DNA from 2 places in the Shewanella sp. BJSY2023SW001 genome. Region 1 is predicted to be linked to the other one. Evidence: riboswitches for the same ligand, from Rfam matches in the RefSeq annotation. Region 1 holds a riboswitch; the other holds the start of a gene.
What was found. Region 1 has a riboswitch for cobalamin ahead of ACMHXH_RS05780 (ABC transporter ATP-binding protein). Riboswitches for the same ligand answer to the same signal wherever they lie in the genome.
Positions count from the first base shown of each region.

Region 2: it holds a riboswitch for cobalamin, as region 1 does, so the genes downstream of both, ACMHXH_RS10570 (TonB-dependent receptor) here and ACMHXH_RS05780 (ABC transporter ATP-binding protein) in region 1, are expected to answer to the same signal.

Region 1 covers NZ_JBKORF010000023.1:4,322-12,020, reverse strand. Annotated here, with positions in the region: gene metH (methionine synthase) at 1-662, opposite strand, end outside; gene ACMHXH_RS05785 (histidine phosphatase family protein) at 904-1,677, shown strand; cobalamin riboswitch at 1,773-1,910, shown strand; gene ACMHXH_RS05780 (ABC transporter ATP-binding protein) at 2,009-2,950, shown strand; gene ACMHXH_RS05775 (FecCD family ABC transporter permease) at 2,947-4,017, shown strand; gene cobT (nicotinate-nucleotide--dimethylbenzimidazole phosphoribosyltransferase) at 4,035-5,099, shown strand; gene ACMHXH_RS05765 (adenosylcobinamide-GDP ribazoletransferase) at 5,099-5,875, shown strand; gene cobU (bifunctional adenosylcobinamide kinase/adenosylcobinamide-phosphate guanylyltransferase) at 5,872-6,468, shown strand; gene ACMHXH_RS05755 (cobyric acid synthase) at 6,543-7,699, shown strand, end outside.
Region 2 covers NZ_JBKORF010000044.1:12,393-20,091, forward strand. Annotated here, with positions in the region: gene ACMHXH_RS10535 (S46 family peptidase) at 1-759, shown strand, start outside; gene azu (azurin) at 999-1,466, opposite strand; gene ACMHXH_RS10545 (DUF2059 domain-containing protein) at 1,675-2,196, shown strand; gene rbsK (ribokinase) at 2,264-3,169, opposite strand; gene rihA (pyrimidine-specific ribonucleoside hydrolase RihA) at 3,173-4,111, opposite strand; gene ACMHXH_RS10560 (DUF3592 domain-containing protein) at 4,259-5,524, shown strand; gene ACMHXH_RS10565 (DUF805 domain-containing protein) at 5,777-6,124, shown strand; cobalamin riboswitch at 6,273-6,466, shown strand; gene ACMHXH_RS10570 (TonB-dependent receptor) at 6,558-7,699, shown strand, end outside.

The DNA of each region.
Region 1 (7,699 bases):
ATGGTGCCGGAAATCATCACCGGCAACTTTTGGTCCAGTTTCTCGAACACATTTTCGATGGCAAACAACGCCGCCTTGGCATTGAGAGTATCGAAGATGGTTTCCACCAGGATGATGTCGGCGCCACCGGCGATCAGCGCCTCGGTGGATTCGCTGTAGGCCAACACAAGATCGTCGAAATGTATGTTGCGAAAGCCGGGGTCATTCACATCCGGGCTGATGGAGCAGGTGCGGTTGGTGGGGCCGAGCACCCCGGCCACATAGCGGGGAATACCGCTGGCGGCGGCCACTTCATCGGCCACTTCGCGGGCGATTCTGGCGCCTTGGTAATTGATCTCCGCCGCCAGGCTCTGCATCTCGTAGTCGGCCATGGCAATGGTGGTGGCGTTGAAGGTGTTGGTTTCTATGATGTCGGCACCGGCCAGCAGGTATTCCCTGTGAATGGTCTTGATGATCTCGCTCTGGGTCAGTACCAGCAGATCATTGTTGCCTTTGACATCGCAATGCCAATCTTTGAAGCGCTCGCCGCGGTAATCGGCTTCTTCCAGCTTGTAGTCCTGGATCATGGTGCCCATGGCGCCATCTAAAATCAGGATCCGCTCTTTGAGGGTCTGTTTGAGCTTGAACTCTGTCTGGCTTGGGGAGTGCTGGGAAGTCGCCATAGGGTTACCTTTCATACCTGTCTTATTGCTGTTTTACATTCGCGGTGCTTGGCATCCGCGACATCATCTCTGCCGACCTGACGCCCGGGACACTATCTGGCATGATAGCCAAAGGCGTGTGTGGGCGCGGAAAGTTATTTTGGACATTTATACGTATAGACGTCCATAATATACGGATTCCGGCGGCCTGCGGCAAGGTTAAATTGGCCCGGTAACCACCGGACTCTGACGGGAGAAGTGTGTGGCTGAACATAGGCAACTGAATATCTATCTGCTGCGGCACGGTGAATGTGAAGGCGGCGAGATTATCCGCGGCCGCAGTGATGTGGCCCTGAGCGATGAGGGCAAAGCGCAGATGTGGCGTAGCTGGCGGGCTATCAGTAGTGCGCTGGAACAGTTGCCGAGTGCTCCCGACCGCCTGACGCTGCTGAGCTCTCCGGCCCAGCGTTGCCAGGCCTTTGCCGCCGAGCTCAAGGCCGATATGCCCGACTATTTCCCGGCGCCGCTGCAGCAGCATGACTGGCTCTGGGAGCTGGACTTCGGTGACTGGGACGGCATGAAGGTGGCGAGTGTCTATCAGCAGCATAGCGAGGCGGCCGAAGCCTTCTGGCGTGACCCTGTGGCCAATACTCCGCCGGGCGGGGAATCGCTGCCAGCCTTTCGTAGCCGGGTGTTGGATGGCTGGCAGACTATGGTGCAGCGCTGGCTTGCGAGAGAGGTTAGTTGTTCCGAAAGCTCTGATTCAAGAGACTCTGGTTCAAAAGGCTCTGGTTCAAAAGGCTCTGCTTCTTCAACAAGCGCCGATGCAGCGCTGATCCTGACTCACAGCGGGGTTATCCGGCTGCTGTTGGCCGAGATTTTGCTGCCGGGGCAAATGCCGCCTGCGGCAGTGTTCAACGCCTTGGAGCTACCTTATGCGGCCTGGGTCAGAATAACCCTCTATGCCAGCCGTGATGCCAGCGGTGAAAGTGACCAAGAATGGCAGTGTTTCAGCAAGCTCCACTGGCCGCAATAGTGCGGAGCAAGCGTCCGGTGGTGATTGTGCTGCGCTATTGCGCCAGGCAATTGTGCCGAGCGATAAAACCGGGATAATAACCCCAAATGGCCGCCAAGTGCGGCAGCAGCCAGGGTGTTGGCACCTTTGCAGGTGAACCAACCCAGGGAACCGGGAAAGCCCGGACTGTGCCCGCAACTGTGAGTCGCCGTTGGCGACGAGTCAGGAGACCTGCCCAGGCTGATAAACCAAACCAGAAACCCGGGCGGGTAAACCGGGGGAGCGAATAGATGATTCTTCCACTGCAGCCTGAGCCTTCTGCCGGTCACAGGCTCAATGTCGGGGGGCGGTTATGAGCCTGGCACTCAAGGTACAACAGCTTAGCTGGCTTCCCGGTGGTCACAGCGTATTGGCCGATGTGGGTTTTGAGCTGCCAAGTGGCAAGATGCTCGGGCTCATAGGCCCCAATGGTGCCGGTAAGTCGAGCCTGCTGCGCTGCCTCTATCGTTATATCCGCCCGGACAGCGGCCAGATCCAGCTGTTTGGGCAGGATATCAATAGCTTGTCAGCCAAAGCTTTCGCCAAAGAGGTGGCCGTGGTGCTGCAGGATACCCCGGCCCAACTGGCACTGGATCTGACTCAATTAGTGGCCATGGGACTGACTCCCCACAAGGGTTTGTTTGATATGCCATCGGCGGCCGACAAGGCCCAGGTGCAGGCGGCATTGGCGCAGGTCGGGTTGCAGCACAAGGCCGCTGAGCCTTTCGCGCAGCTTTCCGGCGGTGAGAAGCAAAGGGCCTTGATTGCCCGCGCCATAGTGCAGCGCCCCAAGCTTTTGATCCTGGACGAGCCCACCAATCATCTGGATATCCGCTATCAGATCCAGATCCTCGAGCTGGTGCGCAACCTGGGGGTCACGGTGATCGCCTCGATTCACGATCTCAATCTGGCCTCGGCCCTGTGTGACGAACTCTTGCTGCTGGATAACGGCCGCCGTATTGCCCACGGCTCGCCCCAGAGCGTATTGACCGAAGACAGAATTGCCGGTGTCTTCGGTGTCTGCTGCCAGGTGGGGACGCATCCGCAGTTAGGAAGGCCGCTGATCCACTACTTTTACGGCTATCAGTCGCCAGAGCCTGGTCACGGCAAGGCTGTAAGCTCGGCGGCTCTCGCTAGTGGCAAGGTTCACGGCGCTGCGATAGTCGAGCCAATGGCAGGGCCTGCCTCGGCCGAAACCTGTGTTGCCCACAAGGAAACTGACCGGCGCCCAGGCTCGGTGGGAGGTGGCGCATGACTACTTCCATGGTCGCACCGGGGCGCTCGCTTATCGGCTGGTTTCTCAAGCCCTTGCCCAGACTTTACTGGTGCTGGCTGCTGTTGCTGCTCGGCACTGTGTTGACACCCTTGGCCGCCGCCGGTTTTGGCGCCGCAGATATTAGTCTCTTCGATGTGGCAAGAGTGATTGGCAAACACCTGCTGGGCGTGGGTGAGCCGTCCGCTATCAGCGAGCGTATCGTCTGGGATCTGCGCCTGCCGCGTATCTTGCTGGCCTTTATCGCCGGCAGCGGTCTGGCATTGTCGGGTTATGTATTGCAGGCGGTGACCCGCAACCCGCTGGCCGATCCTTACCTGTTCGGTATCAGCTCGGGCGCCAGCTTCGGCGCGGTGGTCTCGGTCGCCCTGGCGACCGGCCTTGGCCTGAGTTCGGCCATCTCCGGGATATCGCTGCCGCTGGGAGCCTTTATCGGTGCCAGTTTGGCCGTGCTCATGGTACTGCTGCTCGCGGGCAGGAATATCGGCAACCAGATAGAGAGAATGTTGCTCTCCGGGGTCGCCATCTCCTTTATGTTCAGCGCCCTCACCAGCTTGATCTTGTATTTTTCTACCCCGCAGGCCACCACCTCCTTGCTGTTTTGGAGTCTGGGCAGTTTTGCCCGTGCCAGTTGGGATGGGCTTGGACTGCCCACTCTGGTGGTGCTGGCGGCCTTACTGGTGATCCTGGCCTTCAAGCGTCAGGTACTGGCGATGCTTGCCGGTGATGAAACCGCCCACACTCTGGGAATCAGGGTGCAAAGACTCAGGGTTTCCATGCTGCTGCTATGCTCGCTTATTACCGCCACTTTGGTGGCCCACTGCGGCGGGATAGGTTTTGTGGGGCTGATGGTGCCTCATATTGTCAGGTTGTTGCTGCCGGGGCAGCACCCCATGGTGCTGACGGCACTGGCGGGCGGCCTGTTTATGGTTTGGGTCGACGTGCTGGCTCGCAGCATACTGCCCACCCAAGAGCTGCCGGTGGGGGTGATCACCTCGGCCATCGGCAGTCTGTTTTTCCTGATGGTGCTGCGTAAACGCGGCCAATAACGATAAGAGAGGGAAGGATGTACCAGGTTGCAGCAATCAATCACGCGCTGGATGACGCGATTCAGGCCCGCATAGACAACAAGACCAAACCCCTGGGCGCTTTGGGTGAGTTGGAGGCTTTGGCGCTGCAGTTGGGGCGCATTCAGCTCGGTTCCGCCACTGATGAGTTGGTCATCCGCCGTCCCGTGATGCTGGTGTTTGCCGCCGACCATGGTATTGCCGCGGCCGGGGTGTCGATTGCCCCCAGCGAGGTGACCACTCAAATGGTGCTCAACTTTGTTGCCGGCGGCGCCGCCATCAATGTGTTTTGTCGCCAGACCGGCTTCGAGCTGGAGGTGATTGACTGCGGCATTCTCAGCCCCTTGGGGATCCCCGAGGTTACAGAGCAGCGCCTGGGCGCCGGCACCGGGCCTATCCACAAACGCGCCGCCATGACTCTGGGTGCTGTGCATCAAGGGTTTGCCATGGCGCGCACCTTGGTAAAACGCCATATCGATGCCGGCAGCAACCTGCTGGCGCTGGGGGAGATGGGAATAGGCAACACCTCTTCTGCCGCCGCCGTGATGGCCGCCCTGACCGGCCTGCCTGTGAGTGAATGTGTCGGCCGCGGCACCGGCATAGATGCCGCGACGCTTAAGCGCAAATGCCTGCTGATAGAGCAGGCACTGCTGCTGCACCACTGCGAGCTGACCGAGCCGCTCAGTATCCTCGCCTGCCTCGGAGGCTTTGAAATAGTGCAGATGACAGGGGCCATGTTGGCGGCGGCCGAATTTGGCGTGCCCGTGCTGGTGGACGGTTTTATCGCGTCGACAGCGGCGCTGGCGGCTGTGCGTTTGGCGCCAGGGGTGAGGGATTATCTTATTTTTGCCCATGAGTCTGAAGAGCGCGGCCACAAGTTGCTGCTCGAGGCCATGTCCGCCAAGCCCTTGCTCAGGCTTGGGCTCAGGTTGGGCGAAGGCTCGGGCGCGGCGCTGGCGCTGCCTTTGGTGCAGGCGGCGGCCAACTTCTACAACCAGATGGCCAGCTTTGGTGAAGCCGGGGTCGACAAGGTGGTAGAGCCTGCTACCCAAGAGGTGCTCTGATGGGATTCTGGCTCGGACAGCTGCGGCTATTTTTGATCGCAATAGGTTTTTTCACCCGTATTCCTGTACCCAGCGCCCTGACGGTGGACAGCGACAGCCTCAACAAGGCCAGCCGCTACTTTGGCCTGGTGGGCGTTGTGGTGGGCTTGATCTCCGCCTTGGTGTTACTGCTGGCTGCCGGGATATTGCCAAGCTCCATCGCCATAGTGCTGGCGATGATTAGCAGTGTGCTGGTTACCGGCGGTTTTCATGAAGATGGCCTGGCCGATACCGCCGATGGTTTCGGCGGCGGTTGGCGGGTTGAAGACAAACTGAAAATCATGAAAGACAGCCGCCTTGGCAGCTATGGCGCCTTGGCATTGGTGTTGGTGTTGTTGCTCAAGTACCAGTTACTGCTGGAGTTAGCACTTTACGACATCAACCAGGCGGCGCTGGCCCTGGTATTGGCGCACTGTGTCAGCCGGGTGACGGCGGCCAGCATTATCTTCAGCGAAACCTATGTTCGCGACGAGGGCAAGAGCAAACCTTTGGCGCAGCAGCAGGGGCTCAATGAGCTGGGTATTTTGCTGCTGACTGGAATTGTGCTGACGGCACTGCTGTCCACCACGCTGCTGTTCTGGCTATTGCCGACCATGTTGCTGCTGCGTTGGGCCCTGGTGTTCTGGTTCCGGCGCCAGATTGGCGGTTACACCGGCGATACCCTGGGGGCGGCGCAGCAGGTGAGTGAGCTGGCGGTTTATATGCTGTTGCTGGCATTGGGAGGCAGCCCTGCATGATCCATCTTATTCTGGGCGGTGCCCGCAGCGGCAAGAGTGGTTACGCCGAGCGGCAACTGGCCGACTTGTGCCCGGCCAATGTCCGCCCCTGGTATCTGGCAACGGCCGAGGCCGCCGATGAGGAGATGGCCCGGCGTATCGCCCACCATCAAACTGAACGCCAAGGCGGCAGCCTCGAATGGCAGTTGGCCGAGGTGCCGCTCGATTTGGCCAAGGCGCTTGTGCAGCGCTCAGGCTCTGGAGCGCCGGTATTGGTAGACTGCCTGACGCTTTGGCTCAGTAATCAGCTCTGCTTAGGTGCTGATATGGCTTGCGAACGCGCGGCCTTGCTGCAGGCGGTAGCCGGGTTTGACGGCGATCTGCTGCTGGTGAGCAACGAAGTCGGCTCCGGCATAGTGCCGCTTGGGGAGCTGAGTCGGCGTTTTGTCGATGAGGCCGGTTGGCTCAATCAGGCGCTGGCCGCCAAGGCCGACAGAGTCACTCTGGTGGTCGCAGGTTTACCGCTGGCGTTAAAGCCTGTGAGCTCTGATAGCAGTGGCGCCCTGGGCTTGAGCGTTTCGGGTACAAGCCCGGATCAGCGGGGTAAGGTATGAGTAATCCAGTACCCCATAATGGCGCAGAACTTAAAGCTGAATTGTCGGCTCTGGCCCGGCCTGGCCGCAGCCTTATGGTGCAGGGCACCACTTCGGATGCCGGTAAGAGCACCTTGGTGGCCGGACTCTGTCGTGTGTTTCATCGTCATGGTCAGCGAGTGGCGCCCTTCAAGCCGCAAAATATGGCGCTCAACAGCGCCGTCACCCGGGATGGCGGTGAAATTGGCCGGGCCCAGGCGCTGCAGGCGGTGGCCGCCGGTCTTGAGCCGAGAATCGACTTCAACCCGGTATTGCTTAAACCCAGCTCAGATACCAAGGCGCAGGTGATTATTCAGGGCAAGGCGCTGACCAGCCTGGAAGCCGCCGCCTTTTTCGGCCCCGAGAGTCGTGACTATAAAGCCGCTGCCATGCAGGCGGTGTTGGCATCCTGGCACAGGTTGCAGCAGGAGTTTGACTGGCTGCTGGTAGAAGGCGCCGGTAGCCCGGCCGAAATCAATTTGCGCCAGGGCGATATTGCCAATATGGGCTTTGCCGAAGCGGTGGACTGCCCGGTGATCCTCATCGCCGATATTGACAAGGGCGGAGTATTTGCCCACCTGGTCGGTACCTTGGCCCTGCTGTCCGAGAGTGAGCAGGCGCGGGTAAAAGGCTTTGTGATCAATCGTTTTCGCGGTGATATCTCATTGCTGCAGTCCGGGCTGGATTGGCTCGAGGCTCACACCGGCAAGCCGGTATTGGGCGTATTGCCCTACCTTGATGCCCTGCATCTGGACGCCGAAGATGCACTGGTGCAGCCCACTGCTCAGTCTCAGGCTGCTACCGAGCAGCCGACAACAGCTCAATCAGCACGAGCTCAATCTGAAACAGCTCAAACTGGGACGCGACTGCGAGTCGGCGTCTTGGTGTACCCCAGGATCAGCAACCATACCGACTTTGACCCGCTGCGGCTGCATCCGGATATCGAGTTTTGTTATATAGGGCCGATCCATCAGGGCGAACTTCCAGGGCTGGATCTCCTGCTGTTGCCCGGCAGCAAGAATGTGCGCGCCGACCTGGCTTTTATCCGCCAACAGGGCTGGGATAAGGGCATAGCTCGCCATCTGCGTTACGGCGGCAAGCTTATCGGTATCTGCGGCGGCTTTCAGATGCTGGGGCAGAGCATTGCCGACCCCTTGGGGCTGGAAGACTTGCCCGGTACCAGCCAAGGGCTGGGCTACCTGCCGCTCACTAC
Region 2 (7,699 bases), on a different contig from region 1:
GCGCTGGACAAGTACTTCGGCATAGGCAACAAGCTCGATGAGGCCAAGCTGAAGAAGACTCTGGACAAGATGTACAAGAATACCAAGCTGGATAACAAAGATGTGCGTCTGGCCTGGATGGACAAGTCGGTTGCCGATTTCAAGGCCTCGAAAGATCCTATGATCCAGTTTGCCGTGGCCTTCTATGACACAGGTATGCAGCTGGAGCAGAAAAAGAAAGAGTTGGCCGGTGAGCTGATGAAGGTGCGTCCTCAGTACATGGAAGCCATCATTGCCTACAACCGTGAGCAGGGTAAACCTGTGTATGCCGATGCCAACTCCAGCCTGCGGGTGACGGTGGGTCATGTGAAGGGCTACTCACCCAAAGACGGTCTCTACGCCGTACCTTTCACTCGTCTGGAAGGCATAGTGCAGAAAGACACCGGGGTTGAGCCTTTCGATGCTCCCAAGAAAGAGCTGGAGCTTATCAAGGCCAAGCAATACGGTGACTTCTACTTCAAAGATATTGACTCGGTACCGGTCAACTTCCTCTCAACTCTGGATACCACAGGCGGTAACTCAGGCTCGCCAACCCTCAACGGCCGCGCTGAGCTGGTGGGACTGCTGTTTGACGGTGTTTATGAGAGCATCATAGGTGACTGGAACTACGACGATAACATCAACCGCTCCATTCAGGTGGACAGCCGTTACATGCTGTGGGTGATGAAGTATCTGGATAATGCAGATAACTTACTGCAAGAGATGGAAATCGTTAAGTAAGCTTCGCCATTAATCTGAATCCCCGCCAAGTTGCGGGGATTTTTTTAACTAGCGCTGGGGGGGGGAGAGTTGCAGGGCCTGATTCAACAGCTGGCATACCTCGGCGGCCGGGCGCTCAACCTTATCGGGCAAACATTGCGGTACCCCGCGGGCCTTGACCAATGATGATTAGGAAGTCTGCTGTCTTACGGTAGGGAAATGTTTCTTTGGGCCCCTTGCAGGGCCCAAAGCGCGCAGGCTTAGCCTTTGATACTGAAGCTGCCTTGCATCACGGCCCAGTGGCCAGGGAAGGAGCAGAAGAAGTTATAGCTTTCTTCCGGTGTCATGCCTTCGGTGCTAAAGCTGATGCTGACTGATTCGCCGCCACCAACCAGAGGTGTGTGGGCAATGACCCGTTCATCACCGGCTTTAACATAGGCGGCATCGGCGCCTGCTGCCATACCATCAGTGGCAATGCCCTGCATATCGGCGCTCTTGCTCAGAACCCAGTTGTGGCCCATGGCTGTCACAGGTAGGGTGCCGGAATGAGTCAATGTCAGTTCTACCGTCTTGCAACTGGCGGGAACGCTGAGTTCTTTGGTATCAAATTGCATCGCATCGTTGGCTGTGATGGTCAGGCTGCATTCGTTGGCGCTGGCAGTACTGCTGATAACGGCGCCGGCTCCCAATAGGGCAATACCCGCGAGTCTCTTGGTTAACTTATTCATTTTCAATTCCTTTTCTGGTTTTAGGGTCGATATTTCTCTCGACAGTACGAGAGCCCCGCAGGCTCCCGCCTGGGTTAATCATAACGGTATCTAGCTTAAATGAGAATTAATCTCAGAATTTTAACTATCAGCCGCGGCCGGAGCAGCTGACAGCTGTTTGGGTTGTGATAGACTGACAGTCGAATCAATATTTGCCACGGAGGCACTCATGAAAGGTCCTGGTTTTTGGTCATCTCTTGTTCTGGGTGGTGTATTGCTCACCAGCCCTTTGGCGTTGGCCGATGACAGCGCTCGCCGGGCCCAGGTGGAGCAACTGCTGCTGGAAATGCAGATGGACTCCATGATGGACACGGCTTATACCCAGATGGAACAGATGATTTTGAGCATGCAACAAGAGTTCAATATCAAGGAGAGTGAAAAGCCTTTATTTGAAGAGTTTGCCCGCAAGAGTACGCAGATCTTCAAGCAGGAGCTGGGCTGGGACCGTCTGAAGCAGCCATTGACAGATATTTATGTAAAGCACTACAGTGACAAGGAAATTGCCGATATGCTGGCGTTTTATGCCAGTGACACAGGGCGCTCCATGGTTGCCAAGATGCCGGCCGTGATGCAGGAGTCGATGATGATGACTCAATCGCTGAGCCAGGGACTGCTGCCCAAAATGGAGCAACTGCAGCAAGAGTTTACCAATAAGCTCAAGGCTCATAGAGAAGCCAATCCAGGCGAATAACTTGAGTGGCAGCCAGCATAAAAAACGGGAGTCTATGACTCCCGTTTTTGTGTTGTTAGTGGCTTGATTACAGCTCGCGGCGGTAGGGAATACCGCGCTGGGCGCCATGACGGGTCACGGCTATGGAGGCTGCCTTGTTGGCAAAATCCACAGCTTGCTCCATGACCAGCCCTTCACTTAAGGCCACCATCAGGGCACCGTTGAAAGTGTCTCCTGCGGCTACAGTATCAATCACCTTGACCGGATAGCTAGGCACCAGGCCCTCAAACTCTGGGTGACGCACGTAGGCACCGCGGCTGCCGAGGGTGATTACCACTGTACCAACCCCTTTGGCTTGCAGAGCGGCTGCCGCTCTGGCAGCGCCGGCCTCATCTTCGACCTCGATACCGGTAAGCGCTTCTGCCTCAGTTTCGTTGGGAGTGATGATATCCACCAAGGCCAGCATATCGTCTGCCAAGGGGCTTGCGGGAGCCGGGTTGAGTATGGTCACTGTGCCCTGTTGCTTAGCCAGTTGCAGTGCAGTTTTGACTGATTCCAGAGGCGTTTCCAGCTGTGCCAACAGATGGCTGGCGTCTTCGAACAGGTCTTGATGACAGTGGACATCGGCAGGTTCCAGGCTGGCGTTGGCACCCGCGGCCACTCCGATACAGTTTTCACCGTTATCACCGATGAAAATCATCGCACTGCCGGTCGCCATTGCCGGCATCTTCTTCAACCCCTGTGGGTGAATGCCATCGTCCAACCAACTCTTAATCATGGTATCGGCAATGGCGTCGTCCCCAAGATGGCAGATAAAGTCCACTCGGGTACCAGGCTGTGCCAGTCTGGCGGTGGCGACCGCTTGGTTGGCCCCTTTGCCGCCATGTTCCAACCGGTAGCTGCGGCTCATCAGTGTTTGCCCAGGCTCGGGCAGGTGACTGAATTCCATCACATGATCGGCGTTGGCACTGCCGATTATCACTAGTCTGCTCATATTTTAATCCTGATAGGCGTAGAGGCTATCAACCAGCAGATCCACAAAGCCTTCACGATCCAGATGCATCAGCACCTTGGCGTTTGCGGGTTTACCGGTCAGGTGGTAACGATCGACAACAGTCATCCCTACAGTCAGTTCGCTCTGGGTTTCGATGGCCACATGGCAGTCCAGGCCGATGAACAGCTCAGGCTTGAGCAGCCAGGCTATGGTGCAGGGGTCATGCAGTGGTGCGCCATCAAAGCCCCACTTGGGATCCTTGTGGTAGATAACAAAGAATTCCAGCAGATCGGCAACACACTTGGCAACCTTGTTGGGAATAGCGCGGAAACGGGCCACATCCTGTTCCATGATCTGCGCCTCATGGGTCACATCCAGCCCGGCCATGACGATGGGGATACCTGACTTGAACACCATGTCGGCCGCTTCCGGGTCAACAAAAATGTTGAATTCGGCGGCAGGAGTCCAGTTGCCGACACCGGCGGCGCCGCCCATCAGCACTATCTGTTCGATACGGGATTTGAGTTCGGGATAGGCACTCAGGAAAATCGCGATATTGGTTAATGGCCCGGTGGGCACCAGAGTCACCGGCTGGCTGCTTTGGCGGATTTTTTCGGCCATCAGTTCCCAGGCCATTACCGGCTGAGGTTCAAAGGCGGGATCCGGTAGTTCAGGACCATCGAGCCCGGATTCACCGTGAACATTGTCGGCAATGATCAGCTCCCTTGCCAAAGGCTTGGGGGCACCGCTGGCTACAGGTATATCGGTTCTGCCCAGTAGAGTAAGCACTCGCATGGCATTGTTGAGTGTTTTTTCCTGGGTTTGGTTACCGGCGCTGGTAGTCACGGCCAATAGTTCCAGTTCAGGGTTGGCCAGGGCCAGGATCAAGGCAATGGCATCATCATGGCCGGGATCGCAGTCGAGAATGATAGGGCGTTTCATGCTGTTACTCCTTTCGCAATTTGCCCGAGCATAGCATGACTCTGTGGCGTGCGCAGACCCCAATGGCAAACTGTGAAGTGTTCCTCAACTGATTGTTGAAATCTGCTACAATCCGCGGCCTTAAAGGATTGAATCAAAGGGGGCTCGGTGGGAAAGATACGGGCAATCTGGAAAGACCTGGCTTTTATCGGCTCTTTTGCGCTTGCCGGTGGACTGTTCTCGGCTCTTGGGCTCTTTTTTGTCAAGGACAGTGTTGAATCCTGGCAGGAAGTGAATATCCTGCTCGAGCGAGGTGTCGAGACCCAAGGTTATATCGCCCGGCGTGCTCAACAATATGTGCCCCCGGGGCGCTGGGGTGTCGGCCGTTATGAGTGGGATTGCCTGGTGCATTACCAGTTGCCTAACGGCGGTGAGCATTATATCTGGAATCCCCCAGGCCTGCTTTGCGACTCAAAAAGCGTCGGTGAGGCTGTGACCCTTTGGTATTTGCCTGAGGAACCTGGCATAGCGCGCACCGATATCCAGTACTATCGAGAGCAACAAAATACCTGGCACGAACTGTTGGGTATTCTATTGGCGTTGCCTATGTTGGCGCTAGGCGGTTGGACTCTGGCCAAAGCGGGTCAATGTTTACGCTTTTTCCTGGCCAGAGAGCGACTCTCTCCTCGGCTTGAGCCGTTGCTGGAGGCCGATAACCCCGACGAGTTACTGGCATTTCTTGAAGTCAACCGGGCCAGCCCGGCCAGTAGCTATTTGGGGCGGCAGGCCCTTGGCTATATTGCCGCCAGACCTGAATGGCAGACGCGTTTTCTTGCCTGGTTTGTCCCTGTGTGCCTCAAATGGGAGTCGCCAAATAAAAGAGAAGAGATCTGGGAAAGCTCAGTTCTCGGGCTTTCATTGCAATGGACTCTCGGTCGTCGTTACCCTGAGTTTACTCTGGCACTGCTCGATGGCATTCGCAGCCTGTTTACTGAGCATGAACTGGCGAAGATGGTCTTCTCCCAGCATCTGACCGAGCTGCAACGCAAACCTTGGAGCACTGAAATTCAGGGGCAATTCAATGCCTTGTTATTGGGGCGGCAAATGCCTTTGGGTGACAACGGATTTATCCACACCGAGGTGAGTCGCTTGGTATGTCTTGGCTGGCTTTTGAATAACCTGGAATCGCTGCCAGAGGTTTGGCGCGGCGCTACTGCAGCCTTGCTCAAGGCGCTCGCAGCGCAGCGGCCACTCAATCCTTTGAGCCGTAAACAGCGTAAAAAACAAGTGTCATACTGGCGCAATATTCTCACCAGTCTGGCATCCAAGTCTAACTCGGGGGCAATAGGTCGAAAGCGCCAGGCACAGCTGGATCAAATGGAAGCCGATATCCAGGCTCTGGCCGCCAGCCGCGGTTTTAAGCTGACCAGGTAAGATGAAAAAGCGTCGATGTGCTATCTATTGGCGATATCTGTAAACCAATGACGACTGACGGGGTGAGATATCTCTGATTCTGTGGCGAACGGAATGTAAATCTCTTTTCTGTCACTTTGCAGTTCATTCAGGTATGTTAAAATTGTTTGCTGTTTCAGGGAGTCAGAAACTCTGGTGAAACTTTGGTTGCCTTAAGCCATTCAATAATTGGTGCGGCGTTTTCGGATCTTGGATCTGTTATTGGGAGAAAACATGGAACATTTCATCGGAGCCATCAAAAAATACGCCGACTTTACCGGTCGAGCCCGACGGACAGAATACTGGATGTTTGTTCTGTTCTATATCATTTTCAGTATGGTTGTCAGTGCTATCGACTATGCTCTGGGTACCACAGTGCTGGGGCTGATTTATTCTTTGGGTCTGCTATTACCCTCTATTGCGATTGCGGCGCGTCGACTGCATGACACTGACCGCAGTGGTTGGTGGCAGCTGTTAGGGCTAATCCCTGTTATAGGTTGGATTGTACTGCTGGTCTTCTACTGCCAGGACAGCGAAGTGGGTGACAACCGTTTTGGCAGTAACCCCAAAGAGCTGGGTTAATAGCTAAGAGCATAAAAGGGGAGCCTCGGCTCCCTTTTTGTTTTTCAGGGTAAATCTGCGGCGGTCCGTCGTCGTCAAAATTAGACATTTATCCATATAGACGTCTATAATGCCCGCTCTCGGCCAGGCCGGGAATGACAGCACAGTATTTCAGTCAACCTCTCGTGGTGCCCCGGAATTAAAGACCGGGGATAATCGGGAAGCCGGTGAGAATCCGGCACTGCCCCCGCAACGGTAAATGGTGAGAGACAGGCGCGCCCAAGCGGCGTCATAAAAGCCGGTTCTTGCGCGGTCAACCGCATAGCCAAAGTCCGGAGACCGGCCCTGGAGGTATTTCGATGATTTCGGTGGGCAGATCTCGAAATGCGGCAGCCAAGGGGCTCTCCCTGCCGTGGCACTCTTGCCCCGTTTCCCTTTCAGGAGTCAAAGGAAAATGGGTTTCAAACTAAATCATCTCGCGCTGCTTTGCGGTGCATTTACCTCTGTTCCCGTCATGGCGAGCGTGACGCCCAAGGCTGTGGATGAACAGCTGGTGGTCATTGGCCGTCAGGATGACACGCCGCTCAATATTGCTGCCAATGTGGTGGTCATAGATGCCGCCGATATTCAGCAAAGTGGTGCCAGTAATCTGAGCGAGTTGCTGCGTGGCCGCAGTGGCATTCAAATATCCGACAATAACTCAGGGCCTGTGCTGGCGATGCGCGGTTTTTCGGCCAGTCAGGCGGTGAATAACACCCTGATACTGATTGATGGTCGCCGACTCAACAATATCGATATTGCCGCTCCCAGTCTGAGTGCCATTGCAGTCAATCAGATTGAAAGGGTGGAGATCCTATCCGGCAGTGCCGGGGTGCTTTATGGCGATCAGGCCGTCGGTGGGGTGATCAATATTATCACCAAGGCGCCCAATGCCAGCGGTGGCAACCTGACCCTATCAGGTGGCAGCTTCGATACCTACGAAGGCCGTGGCGATCTGTCCGGTGCCATCAATGACAACTGGCGTTACTATTTGGCTGCTGCTTATAACGAGAGTGACAACTACCGTAAAAACAATGCCAACGAAACCGGTTCGGTACTGGGGCGTCTGCAATATGATTCAGAGCTGACCAATTTCTTTGTCGAAGGCAGTTACTACGATAATAAGCGTCAGACCCCTGGTGCGTTGACCAAGGCACAGTTTGAGGTCGATCCTCGCCAGGCGACATCGACGCCGGGGGATTACAACCATGAGATGACTTCCGCCTGGCGTGCTCATATTCAGCGCCAGGTGCACGCCAACTGGGCTTTGGTTGCGGACCTTAACTACAGTGACACTCTAGTGTCCAGCGTCAGCTATGGCAGCCCAGGTCGGAATGAGCGCTCGTTGTTGGAATTCAACCCCAAGGCGCTTGGGCGTTATCAGACCCGCAATGGTGAGCTGAGCATAGTCATAGGTGCAGATATTCAACGGGGTGAAACCGAGTTCGATCTCAGTTATATGCAGCGCAGCAATACCCAAACCATGACCAGCACCTATCTACAGGCCAATGTGCCACTGACCAGCAGCCTGAGCTATGTGGTGGGTGGGCGCTATGC